2 regions of the Albirhodobacter sp. R86504 genome follow, and region 2 is predicted to be linked to the other one. Evidence: riboswitches for the same ligand, from Rfam matches in the RefSeq annotation. Region 2 holds a riboswitch; the other holds the start of a gene.
The links. Region 2 has a riboswitch for thiamine pyrophosphate ahead of thiC (phosphomethylpyrimidine synthase ThiC). Riboswitches for the same ligand answer to the same signal wherever they lie in the genome.

Region 1 (9,172 bases), 2.2 Mb from region 2:
ATCAACGCGCTTCTCGATGCTCGATGGCACGCCCATTCATCACTACATGGGGTGCTCAACCTTCGCGCAGCATACTGTTGTGCCGGAAATTGCCCTCGCGAAAGTCCGCGAAGATGCGCCATTCGATAAGATTTGCTACATCGGCTGTGGCGTCACGACAGGGATCGGCGCAGTGATCAACACGGCCAAGGTCGAGATCGGCGCGAAAGCCGTCGTGTTCGGGCTCGGCGGAATCGGCCTCAACGTTCTGCAAGGGCTGCGGCTCGCGGGCGCGGATATGATTATCGGCGTTGATCTGAATGACGGGAAACGCGAAATGGCCGAGCATTTCGGCATGACGCATTTCATCAACCCTTCCAAGATTGAGGGATCGGTTGTTGATCATATCGTCAACCTTACGAAAACGCCTTTCGATCAGATTGGCGGCGCGGATTATTCGTTTGACTGCACGGGCAATGTGAAAGTCATGCGCGATGCGCTCGAATGCACGCATCGCGGCTGGGGCCAGTCGATCATCATCGGCGTTGCGCCAGCGGGAGCCGTGATCGAAACACGACCGTTCCAACTCGTGACGGGGCGCGTCTGGAAAGGCACGGCATTTGGCGGCGCGCGCGGTCGCACCGATGTTCCGCAGATCGTGGATTGGTATATGGATGGCAAAATCGAGATCGACCCGATGATCACGCATGTCTTGCCTCTGGAAGATATCAACAAGGCCTTTGACATGATCCACACGGGCGAAAGCATTCGCTCGGTCGTGGTATTTTAACGAAAGAGGCTCCGGCGCTTATCCGCCGGAGCCTTTATTGTAAGCTTAAGACAGCGATCAGGAACTACCCGATCTGCCCCCGTTCGCCGCCCGTTTGGCCCCGGTCAAGCAGCAGGTGATCCAAGATCACGCAAGCCATCATCGCCTCCGCCACGGGGACAGCGCGAATCCCGACACAAGGATCATGACGGCCTTTGGTGACCACCTCGACCTCTTCACCCGCAGCATTGATCGAGCGCCTTGGGGTCAAAATCGACGAGGTCGGCTTGACGGAAAAACGCAACGCGATCGGCTGGCCAGTGGTAATCCCGCCCAAGATTCCGCCCGCGTGGTTTGATAGGAACTCAGGCCCATCCGGCCCCATGACGATCTCGTCGGCGTTCTCAACACCGGTCAGCGCCGCCGCCGCCATTCCTTCACCGATCTCGACGCCTTTGACCGCATTGATCGACATCATCGCGGCCGCAAGATCTGTATCCATTTTGGCGTAGATAGGCGCACCCAGCCCCGCTGGCACACCGACCGCAGTCACCTCGATCATTGCGCCAACTGAGGAGTGATTCTTACGGATCGCTTGCAAATAATCCGCCCATTCCGCGACGACCTCCGCATCGGGAATGAAAAACGGGTTGCGCAGAATTTCATCGCGGTCAAACCGCTCGCGATTGATATGCTTTGCGCCCATCTGGATCATATAGCCGGTGATCTGCAAATCTGGCACCATCTTGGCCAAAACCGCTTGCGCCACGCCGCCAGCGGCAACGCGTGCCGCGGTTTCGCGCGCGGAGGACCGTCCGCCGCCGCGATAATCGCGAACGCCATATTTTTGATGATACGTAATATCCGCATGGCCAGGCCGGAACTGTTGCGCGATTGCGCCATAATCCTTGGAGCGCTGATCGGTATTCTCGATCATCAATTGGATCGGCGTACCGGTCGTTTTACCCTCAAACACACCAGACAGGATTTTAACGCGGTCGGCCTCTTGGCGCTGCGTTGTTTCCTTGCTTTGGCCGGGGCGACGACGATCGAGAAAGACCTGAATGAACTCCTCAGTCAGATCAACGCCGGGCGGGCAGCCATCCACGGTGGCCCCCAATGCTGGGCCGTGGCTTTCGCCCCAAGTGGTGACGCGGAACAGATGTCCAAAAGTGTTGAAGCTCATCGCGGGTCTCCTTTGCCTCCCCGATTAGCCGCCGCGCCCCGTAATTCCAAGCGAAATCCCCGAATTTCCTCTTGCGCGGGCAATGTGACACCCTATGGTCGGGCAAACCTCGGGGTGCCTTACGGCTGAGATGCGCATGCGAACCCGTCGAACCTGAACCGGTTAACACCGGCGGAGGGAAGGTATCGGGTCCTCCCGCCTTGCCCCGTCCGGAGCTATGGAGAGACCTATGAGAACCATCCTTACGCTTGCAGGACTGATCGCTGCCACGCCTTTGCTGGCGGACGATAAACCTGTCCTCACCGTTTACGCGCCCGAGTATTTCACCTCCGAATGGGGGCCGGGGCCGATGATCGAAACCGGTTTCGAGGAAAGCTGCGCGTGCGACCTGCAATTCGTTGCGGGGGATATTCTACCGCGTTTGCTGCTTGAGGGCGACAAAACCGAAGCCGATGTCGTCATCGGGCTTAATTCGGATCAAACAGCGCGGGCGCGCGAGACCGGACTTTTTGCGCCTCATGGCGAAGATGCCTCACGCCTCACGCTGCCTGTCGCTTGGGCGGACGAGACTTTCCTCCCCTTCGATTGGTCGGAACTCGCCTTTGTCTATGACAAAACCAAACTCGCATCGCCCCCGTCCTCCTTCGATGCGCTGCTTGAGACGGATGTTAAAATCGCGATCCAAGATCCTCGGTCATCGGTTTCGGGACTCGGATTGTTGCTTTGGGTGAATGCTGTTTACGGCGACAAAGCGGGCGAAGCGTGGGCGAAGCTCGCGCCAAAAGTTTTGACGGTCACCCCGGGCTGGTCGGAAGCCTATGGCTTGTTCACCGAAGGGGAGGTCGACATGGTGCTGTCCTTCACGACCTCACCAGCCTATCACATCATCGCGGAAGAGGATGATACGAAGGCCGCCGCGATCTTCGACGAAGGGCACTATCTTTATACCGAACTTGCTGCGCAATTGGCCGGATCAGATCAACCCGACCTTGCGCAGAGCTTCATGACATACATCCTGTCGGACGGGTTCCAATCGCAAATTTCCACCGCCAACTGGTCTTATCCGGTCATCATCAAGGATGGCTTCCTGCCGGACGGGTTCGCGGCCTTGCCACGCCCCGCAAAGACCTTCTCCTACTCGGAATCCGAAGCTGAAGCCCTTCGCCAGCCTGCCCTCGACGACTGGCTGGCCGCATTTAAATGATCAAATCAGCGCCGTTTTCTGCCAGTCTAATTGCGGCGCTGATCCTCTGCCCGCTGCTCGCGACGATCTGGTTCGCGGGCGGCTTGGGCACCTTACGCGCCTCGGACCTTAGCGCTGTGCGTTTTACCGTGCTACAAGCATTCGCCTCCGCCGCGCTATCGATTCTGGGCGCTATTCCGGTGGCGCGCGCGCTCCATAGGCGACGTTTTTACGGCCGCGCGATGCTCATCTCCCTGCTGGGAGCGCCCTTTTTGTTACCTACGATCGTCGCGACCCTCGGCTTGATCGCTCTTTTTGGTCGCACCGGCCCGATCAATACTGCCTTCAGCGCGATTGGCCTCCCCGAAGTCAATATTTACGGTGTCAGCGGCGTTATACTCGCGCATGTGTTTTTCAACCTGCCGTTAGCGACCCGCATGTTGCTGCACGGCTGGGCATCAATCCCACAGGAGCACCACCGCCTCGCGGCCTCTTTGGGGTTTGATGCGCGGGACCGGTTTCGTCATATCGAAACACCGATGCTCAAGCGGGTTCTGCCCAGTGCGTTTCTAGCGATCTTTCTCGTCTGCCTGACCTCCTTCGCCGTGGCCCTCACAATGGGTGGCGGACCGCGCGCCACAACGATCGAACTCGCCATCTATCAAGCCTTCCGGTTTGATTTCGACATCGCGCGTGCGGCCTCCCTCGCTGTCTTGCAGACAGTGATTTGTATCATTGCGGTGAGTGTCGCCCTCCGCTTTTCCCGCGAGAGCGGCGGAACACGAGGTATGCTGCGTCCCGACACGAGCCTCCCAGTGTCCAAATATGACGCGCTGGTTATTCTCGCCGCCAGTCTGTTTTTGATCGCACCGCTTGCAATGGTCTTTGCGCGCGGGTTCCTCGCGATTCCTGAGCTCCCCCCGACGATCTGGCGCGCGACGGGCATCTCGGTGGGGATTGCGCTTGCCTCTGCGATGCTCACGATCGCCTTCGCCCTGCCACTGGCGCTCGCGCAGCGCCCTTGGGCCGACGCAGCAGGCACATTGCCGATGACGGCCTCCGCCTTGGTTATGGGGACGGGGCTTTTCTTGATCGCGCGGCCCTACGTTAACCCCTCCTCCCTCGCATTGCCCGTTACCTTACTGACCAACGCCACATTGGCCACCCCGTTCGCGCTGCGCATATTGGCCCCTGAGGCGCGCAACCTCCGCCGCGACTACGACCGTCTCGCGATGTCATTGGGAATTAAAGGTTGGGCCTATCTACGGCTTGTCGCCCTCCCCCGACTACGCCAGCCGCTCGGCTTTTGCGCGGGGCTTTCGGCGGCTTTCTCGATGGGGGATCTCGGCGTCATCACCCTATTCTCGGATGGCAGGACCCAGACCCTCCCGCTTGCGTTGTTTCAATTGATGGGGGCCTACCGCATGGAACAGGCCGCCGCGGCGGCGTGTTTATTGATGGGGCTTACCTTCGCCCTCTTTGTCGCATTTGAACGGATTGGCCATGCTCGTACTCGATAACTTGCTCGTGGAGGCTGGTAGCTTTCAGTTACGCGCCGATATTACGCTCAATACCGGCTCACGGACAGCAATCATCGGCGCTTCGGGCTCCGGTAAGTCGACGTTGCTGAACGCCGTTGCGGGTTTTTTGAAGCCGACCTCTGGGCGCATTCGGTGGGGCGATCGCGATCTTAACACTGTGCCAGCGGGCGAACGCCCGCTTTCCATCTTGTTCCAAGATCAAAACCTGTTCCCGCATCTCACCGTGGCGCAGAATATAGGGTTGGGGATTTCGCCAAAACTTCGCCTGACCCCGGATGACATCGCGCGGGTACAGGAGAGCCTCGCACGCACGGGCCTCGCCGGACTGGGCGAACGGACACCTAATGCGCTTTCAGGCGGGCAGCAATCGCGCGTCGCTCTTGCTCGCGCCTTATTGCGGGCGAGGCCGATGCTCTTGCTTGATGAGCCTTTCGCTGCGCTTGGCCCTGCGCTGAAAGATGAGATGCTCGCCTTGGTTGACGAGATTGCGACGGCGGAAGGCTTAACAATCTTGATGGTGTCACATGATCCCGATGATGCGCGCCGCCTGTGCCCCCAGACGATTTTTGTATCTGACGGGAGCGCCCATCCTGCCGCGCCGACACACGAATTGCTTGCGCATCCGCCCTCTGCCCTGCGCGCCTATCTTGGTGACCGCGAGATAACTTAGCCATCACACCGAGCCCCCGCCCGAAATGAAAACGCGCCCCCTTCGGTAAGGGAGCGCGTTAAATTTTTCACCTATTACGAAGATCAGTGGTGATCTTTGTAAGGCGCCCAGATCCGCTTGTTGGTCAGGTAAAGCAGCGTCGAGAGCAAAGCGAGCAACAAGACGGCAACGAAGCCCCATTGTTTACGCGCCATCATCTTCGGCTCGGCTGTCCACATCAAGAAGGCCGCGACATCTTCCGCCATATGCTCGACGGTCGCTTCGTGGCCATCCTCATACTCGACAGACCCTTCCGAAAGCGGTGGAGTCATCTGAATCCAGCCGCCAGCGAAAGTGTGGTTGCCGTAGAACACAGAACCAGCTTCTTCTTTTTCCTCACCGGTGTAACCGGTCAGAAGCGAGACGATATATTCCGGCCCGCCGATTCCGTTTACCAACTGCGAGATACCCGTGCCGTAAGGCCCGTGGAACCCTGCGCGCGATTTCGCCATCAGCGAAAGATCCGGCCCCATGCCATCGCCCGAACGGGACGGGAAGTGATCCGTCTCCTGACGCGGGCGCTCCTCGCCCGTGTCGTGGTCGATGACCGAATCGAGTTCTGCTGCGTAAGCACGAACCCAATCCGCGTTCATTTCAGGGCCGCCCTCATCTGCAAGCGAGCGCAGAGGAACGAATTTCATCCCGTGGCACGCGGAGCAAACTTCGCGATAGACTTGGAAACCGCGGCGCAGTTGCTCTTGGTCGAACTTGCCGAAGGGACCTTCAAACGAGAAGGCGTGATCTTCGACATGGCCTTCGGAGCCGGCAGCAAATGCTGCGCCGGTGCCGATTACCAAGGCCGAGATCGCGGAAAGAATGAGTTTCTTCATCTTGTCAGTCCTTTCCCTTACTCGGCTTTGCCGTAGTGGGCATTGAAGTCGTCTTCGATGGTCGCAGGCACCGGCAGCGGCTTCTCGATCACACCCAATAGCGGGAGGATCACGAAGAAATATGCGAACCAGTAAGTAGCGCCGAGCAACGAGATGTATGGATAGATGCCATCGGTCGGCATTGCGCCCACCCACATCAGAACCACGAAATCGACTGCCAAGAGCCAGAACCACCACTTGAACATCGGGCGGAATTGGCCCGAACGGACTTTCGAGGTATCGAGCCAAGGCGCCAACGCCATTGCGATAATCGCACCGAACATCGCGATCACGCCGAAGAACTTCGCATCGACGATCCCGAAGGTCAGTTTGTTGACCAGGATAACGGCCCAAACGTCCGCAGTGAACGCACGCAAGATCGCGTAGAACGGCAGGAAGTACCATTCAGGAACGATATGCGCAGGTGTCGCGAGCGGGTTTGCCTCGATGTAGTTATCGGGGTGGCCGAGGTAGTTCGGCATGAAGCCAACAACCGCGAAGAAGATCAGCAGGACCACGGCGAGTGCAAAGAGATCCTTGATCACGAAATACGGCCAGAATGGCAGTGTATCTTTCTTCACATCCTCTTTCGACGACGTCCGCACGTCCACGCCTGTCGGGTTGTTGTTGCCCGTGGTGTGGAACGCCCAGATGTGAACGATCACGAGACCGGCAATCACGAAGGGCAAGAGGTAGTGCAGCGAGAAGAAGCGGTTCAGCGTTGCGTTATCGACGGCAGGCCCGCCAAGCAACCAATCCTGAATTGCTGGGCCAACGCCCGGAATCGCGCCGAACAGGCCGGTGATCACGGTCGCACCCCAGAAGGACATTTGCCCCCACGGAAGAACGTAGCCCATGAACGCAGTGCCCATCATCATCAGATAGATGATCATGCCGACGATCCAAGTGACTTCGCGCGGTGCTTTATACGAGCCGTAGTAGAGACCCCGGAAGATGTGGAGATAAACGGCAAAGAAGAACATCGATGCGCCGTTTGCATGCAAATAACGCAGGAAATACCCGCCATTTACATCGCGCATGATATGTTCGACGGATGCGAAAGCGAGATCAACATGCGGCGTGTAATGCATCACCAACACGATGCCGGTCACGATTTGCAACGCAAGGCAGAACGCGAGGACGATACCCCAAATCCACCACCAGTTCAGGTTTTTCGGCGTCGGGATCATCAGGGTGTCATATAGAAGACCCACGATCGGGAGACGCTTATGAAGCCATTTTTCGGCGCCCGTTTTGGGCTCGTAATGGTCGTGCGGAATACCCATTTTTATCTCCCTCAGCCCAGCTTGACGGTCGTAGCGTCGGTGAACGCCGCAATCGGAATGTCGAGGTTGCGCGGTGCAGGGCCCTTACGGATCCGACCAGCGGAATCGTAGTGCGACCCGTGGCACGGGCAGAACCAGCCGCCAAACTCACCGGCACCATCACCGATCGGCACGCAACCGAGGTGGGTGCAAACACCCAACATCACCAGCCATTCGCCATTCTCATCCAACGCGCGGTTCTCGTCCGACGCATCGGCGCCTGGCTTGTTGGCGTTCTCGGCTGTCGGGTCGATCAGCGAGTTAACATCAACTTCGCGCGCAGCGGCGATTTCATCGGCTGTGCGACGGCGGATGAACACCGGCTTACCGCGCCATTTCACGGTGAGCTGCGTGCCCAGCTCTACGCCCGACACGTCGACGAAAATCGACGACAACGCCTTAACGTCAGCGGAAGCGTTCATCTGATTGACCAGCGGCCAAACGGCAGCGCCGGCAGTGACAGCGCCCGCGCCTGCGGTCGCGTAGTAGAGGAAATCCCTCCGGGTGCCTGCGGTATCTTCGTGGGACACGTGTTTCTCCCTTCCCGGGCCTTGAGAAAGGCCATACGACTTGCAGGCCGCGCATGCACGCAGCCAGACATGGGCGGCTTGTAGCAATCACAATTGCTTGCGTCTAGCGGACAAAAGCGCGCATTGCCCTGATTTTTAGAGGATCTGGCATTTTGGACAGCCCTCTAAAGCCGACTAATGTGCCTTGTTATTCCGGAACGAGCATGTAGCCCGCGCCGCGCACCGTCTGAAGGTAGCGAGGCTCGCGCGGATCTGGTTCGATCTTACGGCGCAAACGCGTGATCTGTACATCAATCGCGCGATCCTGTCCGGAGGCCGCGATCGACGCATCCCCCGCCTTCAACTCAGCCGCCTTTAACTCGGCGGCCCGGGCCTCGGGGCTCTTGTCGCGCCCCATCTCCTCGATCAGATCCATGCGCGACACGACCTCACCGGGTTTCCCCGCAAAGATGCGCATCAAATGCGCCTCAGTCGCCGTCAGTCGCACCAGAGCCTCACCGTGCCAAAGCTCACCGCGCTCCAGTTCGTATCGTAAAGCGCCCAACGTGAGCATTTTTGGGCCCGTCACCTGCGCCTGCGGCACGCGTCGCAAGATCGCATTGATCCGAAGCAATAACTCTTTCGGTTCGAAAGGCTTGGCTAGATAGTCATCCGCACCCGCTTCGAGCCCTTCGATCCGGTCGCGCGTCTCGCCGCGCGCCGTGAGCAGCAAAATCGGCGTTGACATTTTTCCGCGCAGATCACGCGTGAGCGTCAAACCGTCTTCCCCCGGCATCATGACATCCAGCACGATCAAGCTGAATTCCAGCCCCGCGAGAAGCCGTCTCGCATGGGCCGCATCGCGGGCAGACGTGACAAGAAATCCATTTCTAATCAGAAACTTATGAAGAAGGCTCCGAATACGTTCGTCGTCGTCCACAATCAAAAGGTGCGGCGCATGCTGGTTCATTCTGCGTCCTCACGTTTGAGATACTGACGGCGCAAGTCGGGATCCATCATTGCCTCCAAGACTTGGCGAAACCCCGCGACGGCCTGCGGCCCGGCGGCGCGATACGCCGTCCGCATCCGTGCACGCTGGACC
Region 2 (9,172 bases):
TACCTGCGCCCGACGGTTAACTGAACAACTGCAAGTTTCTTGTATACAGTTACTATTCGCGGCAAAAGCCCAGATCGCAAGTGGGTGAGATGGGGGGAATAGTGATAAATTGTAATCTATTGGATAAATATCGATAAAATATCCTTGGGCGCCTTCAAACCGCGCCTTGCGTCATTTGGCGGCCCGTCTCTCGAATTCCAGTGTCAGCGCGGCCTTCGCCTCGGAAATTGCCGTAACAATCGCATGCGCGGGATCACCATCCGCACCCATCCTGCGCGCCAAGGAAGCCGCAATCGCGCTCGCGAGGAAGCATCCCGTGCCGCGCATCTCGAAGGCAAAGCGGCGCGTGGGAAAGCGGATCACGCCGCCGTCGCGCAGATATAAGACGTCGCAGATCATCCCGTCCACGGCTTCCCCGTGCCCCCCTTTCGCCAAGACTGCCCCGGGCCCGTTCGCCATCAGTGCGCGGGCAATCGCAGCCGGGTCCTGCGTCGAAAGGCCGTAAAGATCCCCAAGGGCCGCAAGCTCGTGAAGGTTGGGCGTTATCAGATCCAGTTGCGGCAAAAGATCGTTTTTAAGAGCGCGCAGCCCCGCCGGCGAGAGCAACATGCCCCCCGAACTCGCGCGGATCACCGGATCAAGCACGCGCGGCGGATCGGGCAGGTTGCGCACTGCCTGTGCGACACCGCTCACGCCCTGCGCATCCCCCAACATCCCGATCTTGATCGCACCGATCGCGGCGCCTTGGGTTGCGGCGCAAAATTGCGCCCTCACCCCCTCCGGCGCTGTCTGCGCGACCCACCCGACGCCGGAATCGCTTTGTGCGGTGAGTGCTGTCGCGACAAAGCGTGCTTGGCCGCCCATAGCACTCACCGCCGCCGCATCTCGGATTAGCCCCGCGCCGCCGCTGCTATCCAATCCGCCGATCAGCAAAACAGGCGCGACGGAAATGCTCATCCGGCAGCGACGATCGCTGTGGTATTGTCAAACCGCGACTGAAGCGCACGCGCCCCGTGCCACGCGCGCAACCCGCTCGCGCAGATAAGCACAATGCGGCCTTTATGCGACGGAGTGAACTGCGCGAGATCGTCGGGCAAGATCCGCATTGCGGCCGGATGCGCGGGGGCGGGCGCTTCTTGCTGCCCTCGAAGCTCAATCACGATATCCTCGGGGGTAATCTCGGACAGCGCGATGATTTCGGGCGCATCAGCGGCTTGCCCGCCTCCGCCCAGCGCACCGCCCCCGTCCCCGTCCCCGTCAAAGCGAAATGATGAAACACGCCATGTTGCAAGATCCACCGACATCATCTGTCCCAACGGGCTGGGCGTGTGGTCGAGCAACACCGAGAGCGTCATCTGCGCCTGCAACGCCCCCATCACGACGACCGCAGGCCCCATCACCCCCGCCTGCGCGCAAGTTTGCATGCGCATGGGAAGATCAGGAAACACCGAGCGGTAATCGGGCGCGGCACTCATGGGCGCGCCGCAAAAACCGCCGACCATCCCCTGCCGCCCGAGAACCGAAGCGCTGATCAGGGGAACACCCGCGCGCGCGCAGACATCTGATACCGCATAGGTCAGCGCGGCACTATCGGCAGCGTCGATCACGACATCAAATCGCGCGCGGGGTGCTTCGATCATCTGCCGCGCACGGGCAGGATCCATCCGCGCAACATGCGCCGTCAGGCGGCATTCCTCATTCAAGCCGCGCAGATTTTTCACGGCACAAAGCGCCTTGGGCTGCCCGATATCCTCCGCACGAAACAGAGTTTGTCGGTGCAGGTTGGAGAGTTCCACCTCGTCGTGATCCATCACCTCTACCGCCCCGACCCCCGCCCCGATCAGCGCGGGCAGGAGACCCGCCGCGAGCCCCCCCGCCCCGATGACCAGAACACGCGCGCGCGCGAGGCGCTCCTGCCCCGAGACGCCGATTTCGGGCAGGCTGATCTGGCGCGCGTAGCGGCTCATCGCGCAGGCTCCTGCGCGGCGGTATCGAGCCATGTCTTGCACCGTGCTTCGGGACTTTGCGCCTGTACGATATCGGTGACCACGGCGCAGCTTTGCGCGCCAGCGCCCCAAACCCCCGCCGCCCGCTCAGGCGTAAGCCCGCCAATAGCGACCAGAGGCGTGGACCCGATCCGCGCCTTCCAATCGGTGATCCGATCAAGCCCTTGGGGCGCCCAAGGCATCTGTTTGAGCAAGGTCGGATAGATCGGGCCAAGCGCGATATAGGCGGGCTCGAAGCTCATCGCGCGCGCGAGTTCCGCCTCATCATGCGTGGAAAGGCCAAACCGCACCCCCGCGCGCCGCAACGCATCGATATCCGCACCCGCCAGATCCTCTTGCCCCAGATGGACGAAGTCGATGCCCAATTCCAGCGCCAGTTCCCAATCATCGTTGAGCACCAGCTGCGCCCCATGCGCCGCGCAACACGCCTGCGCCCGCAGCGCCTCCGCGCGCAATGCAGCGCGGCTGAGACCCTTCGCCCGCAATTGCACGAGCTCCACCCCCAAAGGCACGAGCCTCTCGAGCAGATCTGCATCGCCCGTGATCAAATAAAATCGCGAAAAGCTCATAGCGCCAACTCCGCCAAGCCAAAGATCGGCGTCGATGCGCGGGCCATATCGCGGGCGGGCATCAAACCGGCCTCGACCCCCCGCCGCCCAGCCGCAACGGCCTCGCCAAAAGCGCGCGCCATGGCGACAGGGTCCGCCGCCTTGGCGACCGCCGTGTTGAGAAGAACTCCGTCAAAGCCGAGCTCCATCGCGTGGACGGCTTGCGAGGGCGCGCCGATACCGGCATCGATAATCAATGGAACCCCGTCAAAATGCGCCCGCATCCGGCGCAGCCCGTCGATATTGCGCAAACCCTGCCCAGATCCGATCGGCGCCCCCCACGGCATGAGGACTTGGCATCCCGCCGCGATCAGGCGCTCCCCCACGATCAAATCTTCCGTTGTGTAGGGGAACACTTTGAACCCTTGCGCGCATAACTCCGTTGCGGCCTCGACCAATCCGAAGGGATCAGGTTGCAACGTGTCGGCGTGGCCGATGACTTCAAGTTTGATCCAATCCGTCCCGAATAGCTCGCGCGCCATGAGGGCTGTGGTGATTGCTTCACGCGCGCTGTGACATCCGGCCGTATTGGGCAAGACCCGCGCGCCGCTCTCGCGCAGGAGCGCGCGGAACGCCTCCCCCTCGGCCCCTTCGCGGCGCAGGGAAACCGTGATGACCTCCGTCCCCGAGGCCACAATCGCCGCGCGCAAGATGGCGGGCGAGGGATATTGCGCTGTTCCGAGCATCAAGCGCGATGTCAGTTCTGTGCCGTAAAACATCCTAGCCTCCCTGCATCGGTGAAAGCACTTCGATTTTGGCCCCGTCGATCAGGGAGACCGCAGCGCGCATCCCGCGCGGCACAAACTGACCATTCAACGCCGTCGCGACGCTTGTCGCGTCGAAGCCGCGCTCCTCAATCAAGTCGTGCAAGGTGGCGGCCTGTGTCGCAATCGTTTCGCCGTTAAGATCGACCAGCATCAGTGAGCTCCGTAGGAAAGGACGCCCGCCGCGAGCTGCGATGCAAGGCGTTCAGCGAGGATCGGGGCCATCAAGAACCCGTGACGATACAACCCGTTGAGATGTATTCTGCCCATATCTGTACCGGTTTGCGTGGCCTCGGCATCTGGCCCTTCAAACCGCAGCGCGGGCAGATTATCGGCAAATGCAGGGCGCAGGCCCGTGCCAGTTTCCAACAAGACCGCCTCCGCAAACGCAGGGTGGAGCGCATAGGCTGCCGACAACAGCTCCATCAGCGCGCGGGCAGTGATGGGGCCGCTGCGTGCGCTTTCGATCATGGTCGCCCCGATCATAAAACGCCCCTCGCCGCGCGGAACGATGTAGCAAGGGAACCGCGGATGCAGCAGACGGATCGGGCGGCTCAACGTTATGTCCGCACTTTCCACCAGCATCATCTCGCCGCGCACGGCCCGCAGATCGCGCACCGCCCCCCCTGCCACATTGCCCCCCCCTGCCACACTGGCCCCCTTCACCGCAGACATACCGCGGCAATCGATCACACGGCCCCGTGGTGCGGCAGAGCGAAATTCGACCCCCCGCGCAGCAAGGGCGGCCCGCAGATCCTCCAGCGCCGCGCGCGGATCAAGATGCGCCTCCTGCGGATAGTGCAACCCGCGCGCGAAACGACCTTTCAGCGACGGCTCCAGATCGTCTGGCGTGACCCATTGATGCGCTTGGGGGTCATTGCGCGCCGTTGCGCGGGCGAAGCGATCAAGCTCCTGCCCGTCGCGGGCGGGTGCCACGACCAGCGTGCCGCGTTTCACATAGGATTTGGCCCGCGCCGCCCACCACTCCAGCGCCGCGCGACCTTGGACAACAATCTCGCGCGGTGCGGATTCGCCTTCGCAATCGGGCGCAAGCATTCCGCCTGCCAGCCGCGATGCCGCAGGCGGCGCGTCGCCTGCGGGGGACGGGGTGATGACCTCGACAGCCACCCCCCGCTCCGCGAGGGCCGTGGCGGCGCAAAGCCCCGCCACCCCTGCCCCGAGAACCGAATAGAGCGCCGCCTCACTCATTCCGCAGGCTCTGTTTTGATGTCCGCCGCAGGCACGTAGAGCGCGCCGCCTTCGCGGAACTTCGCCGCCATGCGCTCCATCCCCTCCTCTTTTTCGGCCGCCGCCCGAATATCGTGGCTGATCTTCATCGAGCAGAATTTCGGCCCGCACATTGAACAAAAATGCGCGACCTTATGCGCGTCTTTGGGCATGGTCTCGTCATGCATCGACATCGCGGTTTCAGGATCGAGCGAGAGGTTGAATTGATCCACCCAGCGGAATTCAAACCGCGCCCGCGACAATGCGTCATCGCGCAGCTGCGCCCCCGGATGCCCTTTCGCGAGATCTGCGGCATGGGCGGCAAGCTTGTAGGTAATCACCCCCACTTTGACATCGTCGCGGTCAGGCAGGCCCAGATGTTCCTTAGGCGTGACGTAGCACAGCATCGCCGTGCCATACCAACCGATCATCGCCGCCCCGATCGCCGAGGTGATATGATCATAGCCCGGCGCGATATCGGTCGTGAGCGGCCCAAGCGTGTAGAATGGCGCCTCGGCGCAATGTTCCAATTGCTTGTCCATATTCGCTTTGATCTTGTGCATCGGCACATGGCCGGGCCCCTCGATCATCACCTGACAATCGCGGGCCCATGCGATTTTCGTCAGCTCGCCCAGCGTCTCCAGTTCGGCAAACTGCGCCTGATCATTGGCATCCGCGATCGACCCGGGGCGCAGCCCGTCTCCCAGAGAGAAGCTCACGTCATACTTGCGGCAAATCTCGCAGATTTCTTCGAAATGCTCATAGAGGAAGCTCTCACGGTGATGATGCAAACACCACTTCGCCATGATCGAGCCGCCACGCGACACGATCCCTGTGACGCGTTTCGCGGTCATCGGAATCATATGCAACCGGACGCCCGCATGGATTGTGAAATAGTCAACGCCCTGCTCGGCCTGCTCGATCAGCGTGTCCCGGAAAATCTCCCATGTCAGATCCTCCGCGATACCGTTTACCTTTTCTAACGCCTGATAGAGCGGCACTGTCCCGATCGGCACCGGCGCATTGCGGATGATCCAATCACGGATGTTGTGGATATTGCGGCCCGTGGATAGGTCCATCACCGTATCGGCGCCCCAGCGGATCGCCCAGACCATCTTCTCCACCTCCTCCTCCATCGAGGAAGTCACCGCGGAATTGCCGATATTGGCGTTGATCTTCACCAAGAAATTACGCCCGATGATCACCGGTTCCAACTCGCGGTGGTTGATATTGGCGGGGATGATCGCGCGGCCTTTGGCGATTTCTTCGCGCACGAATTCAGGCGTCACCAGATCAGGGATCGATGCGCCGAAATCCTCGCCATCGCGGGCCTCGGCCCATGCCGCGGTGCGCCCCATATTCTCGCGGATGGCGACGAATTCCATCTCTGGCGTGATGACCCCCGCCTTTGCATAGGCAAGCTGTGTGACGGCGCGGTCACCCACGGCGCGCAAGGGGGCGCGTTGATGCGGGAAGGCAGGGGTCAGGCGGTCGCCCTCGACAAACCCGTTGTCGGCAGCGGTGACTTCGCGGGCCTCATACGCCTCAACATCGCCGCGCTTGCTGCGCCAATCGCCCCGCACATCGGCCAAGCCTTTCGCGATGTCGATCTGCACCGCGTCATCGGTATACGGGCCGGAGCTGTCATAGACAGTGATTGCAGGCTCGTTCGAGATCGCAATCTCGCGCATCGGCACTTTGATATCGTGGATATGCCCCGCGACATGGACTTTCGTTGAGGCCGGCAAGGCGCCGGTGGTGATGGCGGGGATGATTTTGGTCTTCGCGTTCATTCAAGTGTCTCCACAAACAAGGAGACCCAATCCGAACATCAGCAAGAAAGGGGCCATCAGCCCCGACGCGCCCCTTTCGGATGCGCAAAAGGGCCCTGAGGCCCGAAGGCCCGCCCATGATGATGGATGCGGAGATACCCTTCGGTCTTCCTACGCCAGTGTCAACTGGGTCAGGTTCAAAGGGTCGCTGCACCGTGCAAGCCATGCACATTCAGCCTCTCAGTCCCTTAGGCGGGACTCCCCTGACGTGGGGCAACTATCGGAAAGGAACGACGCGTCGTCAACCGGAAAATTTCCGGCGCGGCACGTGTCGCGCGGCAGCATAAGGCGCCCGCCAAGAGCTGTAATGTAAACCAGCCCCGCGAGGCGCAACGGGAACCATCGCCATCAGGGCAAATCGCGATCAGGGCTTCCAGACGCGGTCCAACACCGCAAACCAGTTTTCGTGGCACAGTTTTTTCATTAACTCCCCGCCGTAGCCATGCGCCGTCAGCGCCGCGCGGAACGCCACCAGGCCTGCGCTATCGCCCATAACTTTGGGCACCTGCGCGCCATCGAAATCCGACCCGAAGCCCACGTGATCCTCTCCCAAAACCGACAGAAGATGATCCAGATGCCTAAGCATCGGATCAAAGCCGCGATCGTCCGATTTCGCGCCATCCTCATTGAGGAACCCTGTCGCGAAATTCAGCCCAACCATGCCGCGCGTGTCGCGGATGATCGCAAGCTGCCGATCTGTGAGGTTGCGCGAGGAGGGCGTGATTGCATGGGCGTTTGAGTGCGTCGCCACCAAAGGCGCATCCGACAGCGCGGCGATGTCATTGAACCCCGCCTCGTTGAGATGCGACAGATCAAGCATGATCCCGAGCTCGTTGCAAAGCCGCACGAGATCCTTGCCGGCCGCCGTCAGACCATCGCCAGTATCGGGCGATGAGGGATAAGCAAACGGCACGCCGTGGCCAAATACCGTCGGACGCGACCAGACCGGACCTAGCGACCGCAGCCCCATGTCATGAAACAGATAGAGCGCATCGAGATCCGCCGCGATCGGCTCGGCGCCCTCAATATGCATGATCCCGGAGATGACGCCCTCGGCTTGACACGCACGTAATTCGGCCACCGTGCGGCACAGGCGAAACGCCCCGCCCGACGCGCGCTCCATCCATTTCAGATGACCCGCCATTTCCATGGCAATCGGCAGCGCTTCGCGGTGGTCAATCAACGGCGGCAGCGGCGCTTTATACGGCGGATTGGCCATCAGGTCGTCGATATCAACGGGCTGATCGGGCGAGGAGATGTAAATCGCAAAGAACCCGCCGCCCAGTCCGCCACGTTTCATGCGCGGCAGATCAAGATGCCCCTTTTCCGTATCGGTCAACCACGTAGCTTCGCGATTGGCGGGATCGCGCAAAAGCCGCAGCAAGAAATCGTTGTGACCATCAAAGATCATCGGCGTGTCGTGCGCGTTCATTGTCTCGCTCATGGGGCTTTAAATCCTTCGCTGGCGACCAGCAAATCTTGGGTGTAGCGTTGTGTTGCGGCGCGGCTTTGTAAGGCCTCGCGCGGGAGTTCCTCGACGCAAGCGCCGTGTTGCATTACCAAAAGCCGCTCGCACATATGGGCAACCACGGCGAGATCGTGACTCACCAGAAGATATGTCAGCCCCTTTTCAGCACGCAGCGCATCTAAAAGGTTAAGGACTTCGGCCTGAATCGACGCGTCCAGCGCGGAGGTCGGCTCGTCCAGCAAGAGGATCTCGGGTTCCAATATCAAGGCACGCGCAATCGCCACGCGCTGGCGTTGCCCGCCGGAGAGCTGATGCGGGTAGCGGAACCTGAAGCCCTTGCCCAAACCGACATCCTCAAGCGCCTTTTCAATCCGCGCTTCCGCATCGGAAAAGCCGTGAATTGCGAGCGGCTCGGAGAGGACGCGGTCGATCGTGTGACGCGGATGGATTGACCCATAGGGATCTTGAAACACCATCTGAACCTGCCGGTAGAACGCAGGATCACGCGGCGTTTTCAAAGGCACGCCGTTGATCCTGACCTCGCCCCCCGAAATCGACGCGAGACCGCAAATTGCCCGCAACACGGTCGATTTTCCCGATCCGCTTTCCCCGACCAGCCCGTAGCTTTCGCCTTGCTGAACATCCAAACTCACGTTTTTCACCGCGTTGACGGCGGCGTGGCCCTTTCCGTAGGTCACGGCAAGATCACGAATTTCAATCAACGCCGTCATGCCAGCCACTCCGGATCGCGGGTCAGGGTTTGCAAAGGCGCACGGTCTCCGTCGATCTTGGGCAGGCAGTTCAACAAGCCCTGCGTGTAGGGGTGGCGCGCATTGTGCAGATCACGCGCGGCGATCTCCTCCACAACGCGCCCCGCATACATCACCATAACGCGGTCGCAAAACGACGAAACAAGCCGCAGATCGTGACTGATAAAGATCAACCCCATCCCGCGATCGCGCACAAGATCATCGAGGATTCGCAAAACATCCAATTGCACCGTCACATCCAGCGCCGATGTCACCTCATCCGCGATGAGCAAATCCGGCTCCGCGATCAACATCATCGCGATCATCGCGCGCTGCCCCATGCCGCCCGAAAGCTCGTGCGGATAGGCGTTGAACACGCGCTCGGCGTTGCGGATCTGAACCGCCTCCAACATGGCAATTGCGGCGTCTTTTGCCTGCGAACGGCTGGTCTTGCCGCGCCGCGCAAAGGCTTCGACAATCTGGCGGCCGATGGTCATCACCGGATTGAGGGAATATTT

Region 1: another riboswitch for thiamine pyrophosphate. It lies ahead of thiB (thiamine ABC transporter substrate binding subunit); the one in region 2 lies ahead of thiC (phosphomethylpyrimidine synthase ThiC).

Annotation. Positions count from the first base shown of each region.
Region 1 covers NZ_JAXHCH010000002.1:2,363,518-2,372,689, reverse strand. Annotated here, with positions in the region: gene SJY32_RS13455 (S-(hydroxymethyl)glutathione dehydrogenase/class III alcohol dehydrogenase) at 1-769, shown strand, start outside; gene aroC (chorismate synthase) at 834-1,934, opposite strand; TPP riboswitch at 2,035-2,131, shown strand; gene thiB (thiamine ABC transporter substrate binding subunit) at 2,164-3,138, shown strand; gene SJY32_RS13440 (thiamine/thiamine pyrophosphate ABC transporter permease ThiP) at 3,135-4,637, shown strand; gene SJY32_RS13435 (ATP-binding cassette domain-containing protein) at 4,621-5,328, shown strand; gene SJY32_RS13430 (cytochrome c1) at 5,412-6,197, opposite strand; gene petB (cytochrome b) at 6,215-7,522, opposite strand; gene petA (ubiquinol-cytochrome c reductase iron-sulfur subunit) at 7,534-8,091, opposite strand; gene SJY32_RS13415 (response regulator) at 8,279-9,040, opposite strand; gene SJY32_RS13410 (MarR family winged helix-turn-helix transcriptional regulator) at 9,037-9,172, opposite strand, start outside.
Region 2 covers NZ_JAXHCH010000002.1:117,355-126,526, reverse strand. Annotated here, with positions in the region: gene SJY32_RS02685 (hydroxymethylpyrimidine/phosphomethylpyrimidine kinase) at 172-957, opposite strand; gene SJY32_RS02680 (HesA/MoeB/ThiF family protein) at 954-1,967, opposite strand; gene SJY32_RS02675 (thiamine phosphate synthase) at 1,964-2,575, opposite strand; gene SJY32_RS02670 (thiazole synthase) at 2,572-3,333, opposite strand; gene thiS (sulfur carrier protein ThiS) at 3,335-3,532, opposite strand; gene SJY32_RS02660 (FAD-dependent oxidoreductase) at 3,532-4,587, opposite strand; gene thiC (phosphomethylpyrimidine synthase ThiC) at 4,584-6,398, opposite strand; TPP riboswitch at 6,529-6,652, opposite strand; gene SJY32_RS02650 (dipeptidase) at 6,802-7,881, opposite strand; gene SJY32_RS02645 (ABC transporter ATP-binding protein) at 7,878-8,636, opposite strand; gene SJY32_RS02640 (ABC transporter ATP-binding protein) at 8,633-9,172, opposite strand, start outside.